DNA from 2 places in the Mesorhizobium sp. B2-5-4 genome. Region 1 is predicted to be linked to the other one. Evidence: riboswitches for the same ligand, from Rfam matches in the RefSeq annotation. Region 1 holds a riboswitch; the other holds the start of a gene.
What was found. A riboswitch is a leader RNA that binds a small molecule or an ion and turns the genes downstream of it on or off. The one in region 1 is predicted to bind thiamine pyrophosphate.
Positions count from the first base shown of each region.

Region 2: another riboswitch for thiamine pyrophosphate. It lies ahead of FJ492_RS19050 (YkoF family thiamine/hydroxymethylpyrimidine-binding protein); the one in region 1 lies ahead of thiB (thiamine ABC transporter substrate binding subunit).

Region 1 covers NZ_VFUR01000005.1:33,851-38,258, reverse strand. Annotated here, with positions in the region: gene FJ492_RS07760 (ABC-F family ATP-binding cassette domain-containing protein) at 1-1,284, opposite strand, end outside; gene FJ492_RS07755 (thiamine diphosphokinase) at 1,286-1,945, opposite strand; TPP riboswitch at 2,033-2,147, shown strand; gene thiB (thiamine ABC transporter substrate binding subunit) at 2,191-3,189, shown strand; gene thiP (thiamine/thiamine pyrophosphate ABC transporter permease) at 3,213-4,408, shown strand, end outside.
Region 2 covers NZ_VFUR01000014.1:157,898-162,305, reverse strand. Annotated here, with positions in the region: gene FJ492_RS19060 (ABC transporter ATP-binding protein) at 1-339, opposite strand, end outside; gene FJ492_RS19055 (ABC transporter permease) at 336-1,154, opposite strand; gene FJ492_RS19050 (YkoF family thiamine/hydroxymethylpyrimidine-binding protein) at 1,198-1,806, opposite strand; TPP riboswitch at 1,797-1,910, opposite strand; gene msrA (peptide-methionine (S)-S-oxide reductase MsrA) at 2,197-2,715, opposite strand; gene FJ492_RS19040 (glycosyltransferase family 39 protein) at 2,901-4,408, opposite strand, start outside.

The sequences.
Region 1 (4,408 bases):
GAGCACCAGAAGGTTCGCCGGCCGTGCCAGCACGCGCGCCAGGATCAGCCGCGCCCGCTCGCCACCGGAAAGCTCACGCACAGGGGTGCGGGCCTGTTCCGGCTTGAACAGGAAATCCTTCATGTAGGAGACGACATGGCGCTGCTCGCCATTGATGACGAGATTTTCGCCGCGCCCGTCGGTCAGATATTGCGCCAGCGTCTCCTGCGGATCGACCGCCTCGCGCTTCTGGTCAAGCGTGGCGATTTCCAGATTGGTGCCGAGCCGTACCGAACCGGCATCCGGCGCCAATTCGCCGGTCAGCATCTTCAGAAGTGTCGTCTTGCCGGCGCCGTTCGGCCCGACAAGACCGACGCGGTCGCCGCGCTGGATGCGGGTCGAGAACCCCTTGACCACGGTGAGATCACCAAAGCTCTTCTCGATGTTCTTGGCTTCGATCACCAGCTTGCCGGATTCGGCGGCGTCGCTTGCCACCATGGTCGCGGACCCTTCGGCGCCGCGATGGCCGCGAAAGCGCTGGCGCATGGTCTGCAGTTCGCCCAATCGGCGCATGTTGCGCTTGCGCCGCGCCGTCACGCCATAGCGCAGCCAGTGCTCCTCTCGCACGATCTGGCGGCCGAGCTTGTGCTGCTCGCGCTCTTCCTCTTCCAGCACCAGGTCGCGCCATTCCTCGAAATGGCCAAAGCCCTTGTCCAGCCTGCGGGTCTGGCCACGGTCGAGCCAGACGGTGGCGCGCGACACGCGTTCGAGGAAGCGGCGGTCATGCGAAATGACGATGAGCGCCGAGGAAGTCCGGACGAGCTCTTCTTCCAGCCATTCGATGACCGACAGATCAAGATGGTTAGTCGGCTCATCAAGAAGCAGAATGTCGGGCTCCGGCGCCATGACGCGGGCAAGGGCGGCGCGCCTGGCCTCGCCGCCGGACAGGTCTCCTGGCCGTTCCTCGCCCGACAGGCCGAGATGCTCCATCAGATAGCTGGCGCGGTAGGGATCGTCGGCTGGCCCGAGCCCGGCTTCGACATAGGCCCGCACGGTGCCAAACCCGTCCATGTCGGGCATTTGCGGGAGATAACGCACCGTCGCCGAAGGCTGGCGGAACACCTCGCCGTCCTGCGGCTCGACCACGCCGGCGGCGATTTTGAGCAGCGTCGACTTGCCGGACCCGTTGCGGCCGACCAACGCGATCTTGTCGCCGGCCGAAGCGGTCAAGGCGGCGCCGTCGAGCAGCGGTGTGCCGCCAAAAGTCAGTTTTATCCCGTCGAGATTGAGAAGAGGCGGGGCCATGTCAGCTTTCAGGCAAAGGATAGGGATGGGCGAGCAGCAGGGCTCGGCCATGGCGAAGCGCGATGTCGAGGCGGCCCCCGGTCTTGCCGAACTTGACCTCGTTGGAAATGGTCAGCGACGAACCGAACGCCACCTCAACCTTGTCGAGCGGCCATTTGGCGCCGGTGACGGTCAGGCCGGAGAGTTCGGAGAAGCCGAGAATCGAGAACAGCGTGCCGTCGGCATAATCGAAGCCGGCCGTGCCGGGCAGCAAAGGAACGCCTTCCTGGGCGCCGCTGGTCAGAAACACATCCATTCCGGCCTCGGCCAGCCGCAGGCCAAGCGCCAGATGCAGGAAGGCGTGGTCGGCGCGCTTGCCGCCGAAGGCGCCCGCCAGCACAAGGCGCGTCGCCCCGCGTTCAAGGGCTGCCGCGATCGCCAGTTCGCCGTCGGTCTTGTCCTTTTCCGCCGGGAAGGTTTGCCGCGGCACCGCGGCCAGGTGGGCGGGCAGATCGGGCGGCACGGAATCGAAATCGCCGACCCACAGTTCCGGAACAAGGGCCAGCATCCGCGCGTGGCCGATGCCGGCGTCGGCGGCGATGACGCGCGAGCTTTCGACCTGGCGGTCAAGCCGGGGCGTGCGAATGAGATCGCCGCCAAGCAGGATGGTGAATGTGCTCATATCCCGTCGCCCTTACCAGCCCGGCACGGGAAACGGAAGGCGGCAAACTCCCACTTGCGTGTCCCGTCGGCCGGGCTTATGTGTCGAAACGCTCTAACGGGGTGCCGGACGCGACTTTCGCGGGCCGGCTGAGAGGCAGTCTCGCCAACCCGCTGAACCTGATCCGGTTTGTACCGGCGGAGGGATTAGACGTTTCGGACAATCCGACGCCTCAATTCCTTTCAACGCAAACGAAGGAGGCGCCGATGCGCACGCTTTTATATTCCCTCATCGCGGCCACTGTAGTGACCCTGTCCGGACCAGCTTTGGCCAAGGACAAGCTCACCGTCTACACCTATGAGAGCTTCACCGCCGACTGGGGTCCAGGCCCGGTGGTGAAGAAGGAATTCGAGGCCGAATGTGGCTGCGATGTCGAGTTCGTCTCGGTCGCCGATGGCGTGGCGCTGCTCAACCGCGTCAAGCTGGAAGGCGCTTCGACCAAGGCCGATATCGTGCTCGGCCTCGACACCAATCTCACCGCCGATGCCAAGGCGTCTGGCCTGTTCGCGCCGCACGGCGCGGTGAGCGATGTCAATGTGCCGGGCGGCTGGAGCGACGATACTTTCGTCCCCTTCGACTACGGATATTTCGCTGTCGTCTACGATACCGAAAAGCTGAAGACGCCGCCGAAAAGCCTGAGGGACCTGGTCGAGGGCAGTGCCAATGACAAGATCGTCATACAGGACCCGCGCACGTCGACGCCCGGTCTCGGCCTGCTGTTGTGGGTGAAGTCGGTCTATGGCGACAAGGCGCCGGAAGCCTGGGCCAAGCTCAAGGCCAAGGTGCTGACGGTGACGCCGGGCTGGAGCGAGGCCTATGGCCTGTTCACCAAGGGCGAGGCGCCGATGGTGCTGTCCTACACCACCTCGCCGGCCTACCACATGGTCGCCGAGAACACCGAGCGCTACCAGGCGGCATCCTTCGAAGAGGGCGAGTACCTGCAGATCGAAGTCGCCGGCATCACCACGACAGGCGCCAAGAACCCGCTGGCGGCCAAGTTCATGGCTTTCATGACCGGGCCGAAATTCCAGGACACCATCCCGGAGACCAACTGGATGTTCCCGGCCGGCAAGACCGGCAAGCCGCTCAACCCTGCCTTCGACAAACTGGTCAAGCCGACCAAGACCTTGCTGTTCAGCCCGGAGGAAGTCGCGGCCAACCGCAAGGCCTGGGTGGACGAATGGCTGGCGGTGATGAGCAAGTAGATTTTGTGGGCGAGTCTCGTGAGATGACCGCCAAGGAACACAATGTTTCCCAAGTCGATCGTTGGTTCTCAGTGCAAACCCGCTCTGACCCCCGCATCACAGCCGGCATTGTCGCGCTTGCCGCAACCTCGCTGCTGATCGGCGGCGCTTTTGCCGGGCTGCTCGCCGAAGGCGCCCACGATTTTTCCGGCGCCTGGGCCGCCTTCGATCCTTACCTCTTCCGTGTCGTGCGCTTCACGCTCTGGCAGGCGGCCCTGTCGACGCTGCTCTCGGTCGGGCCTGCCCTGTTGGTGGCGCGGGCGCTGTCGCGGCATCCACGTTTCCCCGGCCGCGCCTTCATCCTGCAGCTCTTCGCCGTGCCGCTGGCTCTGCCGGCGATCGTCGCGGCGCTCGGCATACTGGCGCTCTACGGCCGAGCCGGCTATTTCGCCGGTCTGTCCAACTGGGTCGGCGGCCAGGGTTGGCCGGGCATCTACGGCCTCTCCGGCATTCTCGTCGCGCATGTCTTCTTCAATCTGCCGCTGGCCACCCGCCTGCTCCTCGAGGCGCTGCAAACCATTCCCTCCGACCAGTGGCGGCTGGCGAGCCAGCTCGGCATGGGCGCGCGGCCGGCATTCCGGCTGATCGAGTGGCCGACGCTGCGTGCCGCGCTGCCCGGTGTCGCCGGACTTGTCTTCATGCTGTGCATCACATCCTTCACCATCGTGCTGACGCTCGGCGGCGGACCGGCCGGGACGACGCTGGAGGTCGGCATCTATCAGGCATTGCGCTTCGATTTCGATCCCGCGAGGGCTGTCGCGCTGACATTGTTGCAGATCGCGCTGACCTTTGTCGTGGTGCTGGCGTTGACCCGGCTTGGCGCCAACGTGGCCGGCGACGCCAACCTGTCGGTCGCGCCGCGCCGCTATCTCTTGGTCAACAGGACTGAGGCCGTGCTGAATGCCCTGCTCATCGGGCTGGCGCTGCTGTTCGTCGCGGGACCCATGGCGGCAACCGTGGCGGCCGGATTGGGCGCCGATCTCGGTCGGCTGGCCGGTGAGGCCACTGTCCGGCAAGCGACACTGACCAGTGCCGTGCTCGCGTTCCTGTCGGCGTTGCTTTCGGTGATGCTGTCGCTGGCTCTCACAATGGCGCGGAGGGCGCTGGCATTGAACCGCCGCTCCGGCTCAAGGACACTGCTCGAACATGCCACCGATACCGGCGCCGGGTTTGTGCTGGT
Region 2 (4,408 bases), on a different contig from region 1:
CAGCGGCGCGACCCGCGTCCGTGCCGCCTTGCGGCTGACGCCTTGCACCTCGAGCCCCAGCGTCGTGTTGTCGAGGATGCGCCGCCACGGCATCAGCGCGTCGCGCTGCGGCATGAAGGCGAAATGCCTGCCGTGATCGTCGAGCGGCGCGCCGTCGAAGAACATCTCACCCTCGCCATGCTCGGCGCCGGTCAAAAGCTGGAACAGCGTCGACTTGCCGGCACCCGAAGGCCCAAGGATCGAGACGAATTCGCCGGCATCCACGCGCAGTGAAATGTCGGCGAGCACTTCGAGCCCGCCAAAGACCTTGCGCATATGCCGCAATTCGAGCCGGCTCATGCTTGCGGGCCTCTTCCGGCGGCTTGCCTGCCAGCGGCTTGTTCCCAGGGCATGGCCAGACGCTGCAGCAGCACCGTCAGCCCGAACAGGACGAGGGTGAGCGCGGCGCTGACGCCGACGGCGGCGAGCACCAGGTCGGGACGGAAATTGTTCTTGGCGTTGAGCATGTAGATGCCCAGCCCTTTGGCCGCGCCCGCATATTCGGCGAAGATGGCGCCGACGACGGCGTAGGTGATGGAGATCCTGAGGCCCGCGAAGAAATACGGCAGCGCCGAAGGCAACCGTGCCAGCATGAAGACCCGCCAGCGCCCTGCTCCCATGGCGCGCAGCATCTGGCCAATCTCAACCTCGGTCGCCTCGTAGCCCTGTACGAGGGCCACCAGCATCGGGAAGAAGGTGACCAGCGCCACCAGCATGATCTTGGGCGTCAGCCCGAAACCGAACCAAAGCACCACCAATGGCGCAATGGCGACCAGCGGCAAAGTCTGGCTGACGATAAACACGGGAAACAGCGCGCGCCGCAAAGGCTGGAAGAAGTCGACCAGCATCGACAGCGCGAAGGCGGCGCTGAGCGAACAGGCAAAACCGATCAGCGTGGCGCGCATGGTGGGAATGGCATTGTCGAGCAGCGCGTCACGATTGAGCATCGCCTGTTCGAAGACGCGCGAGGGCGCCGGCAGAACCGTCGGCTTGATGCCGGAATGGTTTGCGTAGAGTTCCCAGGCCACGAGCACCAGACCGATCGTTATCACGGCCGGCGCTGCCTGGGCGAAGAAGCCCACGAGTTGACGCGGGTTGAATGACGATGAAACCACGAGAGGATAACCTTGACGGCGCGCGCGCTTCGGCGCGAGCGGTTCAGACGGCAGTGGGACTGTTGGCCGAAACCGTGACGTCGAGGGTTACGTGGCCGGCGCCTGGCCCGAAGCGGCAGAACGCTTCATCGAGCGCCGAGAAGATCGCGCCGGCATCGCCGCGCAGCTTGGTGCAGAAATTCTTGGAGCGATCGTAGACGCCGGACTGCTTCAGGAAATCGATGCAGCCATGGATCTCGTCCATGTGGTCGTCCGTGCCCATCACATAGAGCGAGAACTGCGCCGCCGCTGGCTGGCCAGTGGCGGGCGCGCAGCGCACGGCGGTGATGGCCGCTTGCTTGCGTGGTCCGAGTGGCCCGGCGGGTCCGCCGAACGTGTTGGAGCGGCAGATTGGATCGTCCGGCTCCCCTGGACAGCCACGCGAAATGGTGGCCGACAGCACGCAATGCTTGCCGCTGCCGGACGCAGCCACGAAAAGGTCGCGCAGCGCCGGGAACAACACCTCGGGGGGCCCGACCAGCAGGGTCGAGATGTCGTCGGTCTCGATCCTGAGCTTGTCGCGGTACGGATCGAGCGCGCCGAGCGCGCCCAGGATGACGCCGACAAAATCGTCGGCCATTGGATATAGGGAAACCTGTGCGCCTGAAAACATCGCCCGCCTCGCTCCGCTGGTATTACCCAGATCAGCTTCTAGGGTCTGTGGGCTTGCCGCCCCCGTCTCAGCCCCGACCGTACGGAGCACCCCTGTGGATGGCGGCGTTAAAGCACCATTCGATCGGTTGGGGAAGCTGTTTTTTCAGCAAGCTGCACCAAAAGCATTGCGCCAGCGCAGACGCAACCGGGTGCCCCGGCTCGGAAATTTGTCTGGAACCTTCGCAATGCCGAGGGGTTGTTCACCAGACGCAATCGCAGGAAAAGTGTGAAGCGGTTTCTGGCCGGACTTGCGTCAAAACAAAGAGATAGAGCGGTCAGTTGCTTCCGCGAAGCCCGTGAACCGCTCTGGCGTTGAATTTATAGAAATTCTGCCCGCCGCCAAAAAAACTTATGAAACTGCCTTTTCGCGAACCGGCAGTTTCCAGCCTGGCCTGATGAAATGGCAGGTGTAGCCGTTGGGATATTTCTCCAGATAATCCTGGTGCTCGGGCTCGGCCTCCCAGAACGCACCGACCGGCGCGAGCTCGGTGACAACCTTGCCGGGCCACAGGCCGGAGGCATCGACATCGGCGATGGCGTCCTCCGCCACACGCTTCTGCTCCTCGCTGGTGTAGTAGATTGCCGAGCGATAGCTCATGCCGACATCGTTGCCCTGGCGGTTGCGCGTCGTCGGATCGTGGATCTGGAAGAAGAATTCCAGAAGCTGGCGGAAGCTGATTTTCGCCGGATCGAAGGTGATCTCGATGGCTTCGGCATGCGTGCCATGATTGCGATAGGTGGCGTTCGGCACGTCGCCGCCGCTGTAGCCGACACGGGTGGCGAGGACGCCCGGGAAGCGCCGGATCAGATCCTGCATGCCCCAGAAGCAGCCACCGGCAAGCACTGCACGTTCGCTCGAAGTCGCCATGTAACGTCTCCTCAAGGCAATCCCAGGAAAAGTGTAGCGGCTTTCCCCGGGGAATTGCGCGACAACAAATATGGATATCCCCATAAATGGGCATTGTCGCCCGGTTCGTCCAGTCAGACGAGCGGCCATTCGGTCATACCGGTGGAAGGCGCCCCCTAACGAACCGGCGCATGACACTGCCCGCCTTAGACGCGCGGATGCCGGGTCCGGCTGCTGGCGGCAACCGGCAGATATCGCGTACCAGGCGGAATGGCGGCAAAACTGATCGCTACCGGCGGCGCCTCGCGCGACCAGTTGAAAAGAACCGTCTTGACCGGGATGTTGTCCAACCATGCCCGCAACTGTGGCGGCACGCCATGACCCCGCCAAATCATCAGCATGCCATGGTCGCGCAACCGCTGCCTCGTGATCCAGGGTGCGAACCGCATATCGAGGTCGGTGAAGATCGACGGCTTGTCATCGGCATTGAGGCCCGCCAGCATAGCAAGATTGGTGTCGCCACCGACGATGTCGAGCTGGCCGGGCGCCGCCGCGTGCCAGATTGCCTCGGCCTCGTCCGAGATCGGCTGCGCCGGCCAGCAGACGGCGTCCATGCGCCCGCGCACATTGCAGTCCGTCCAGCGGATTGCCGCATATGCGCCCGACATGGTGACGATGCAGATGAAGGCGCAGATCGCTAGCTTTCGCATCTCGACGGCGGCGAGCCGGTGACCGAGAAAGGCCAGCGCGACCACACCGACAAGATTGTACATCGGCGCGCTCCAGGCCTCGCCGGTGCCGGTGAACAGCGAGGCGACCATGACTAGCGCCGCGGGCCCAAGCCCCATCCATATGAGATAGACGAGGGTGCCGCGCTCGACCGGCTCTTGCGGGGCTGGTGAGCGCCGCAAGAGCCCTGATAGCGCCAACACCAGGAGAAAGCCGGAAAACCCGGCGATCTGGACGCCGATATAGTAGAGGCGCGCACGGTGTTCGGTCACCCAAGCGTCGCGGCCGGCGAAATAGGTCAGCGGCAGGAAATCCATGCGGTAAAGTGCGACGGCCAGCGGCGCGGCGACCGCGAGAAAAACGGCCAGGCCAAGCCATGGCCAGGGTGTCGCCAGCCGGCTGCGCGCGCGCGGCTCGTACAGCAGCCAGAGGCCGCCGAAGGCAAGCAGCAGTCCGGTAGAGAACTTGGCGTAGAGCCCGACGCCGGACACCAGTCCGAGCGCCAGCCACCAGCCTGGCCCGCCGGCGCGGCCGGCGCGCCACAACAGCCAGCAGATCGCGGCCCAGAACGGCATCTGCGCATAGTCGTGATTGAATTGCGGCGTCGGCCAGCCGAAGAAATATATCGATGGCATCAAAAGCACGGCAGCCAGCGCGCGGCGTTGTCCGAGCATGTCGCGGGCCAGCAGATAGACCAGGACGAAGGTGGCCGAGATCGTCAGCTGAGCGAGCAGATATTGCGGCCAGCGGAACGATCCGGTCAGAAGATGGCTGGTCTCGAGCAGCCAGCCGGGCAGTTGCGGATGCTTGTAGGTTAAAAGCACCCATTCGCGGCCCCACATGAAGCCTTCCACGACATCACCGGGCGGAGCGGGATTGATGAGTGTTGGCACCACCGTCCAGCACAGGGTCTGCGCCAGGCACAAAAGCGCCAGCAAACCCCAGGGGTGCCGAAGCAGGACGGACCAGACCGACGCTGAGTCCA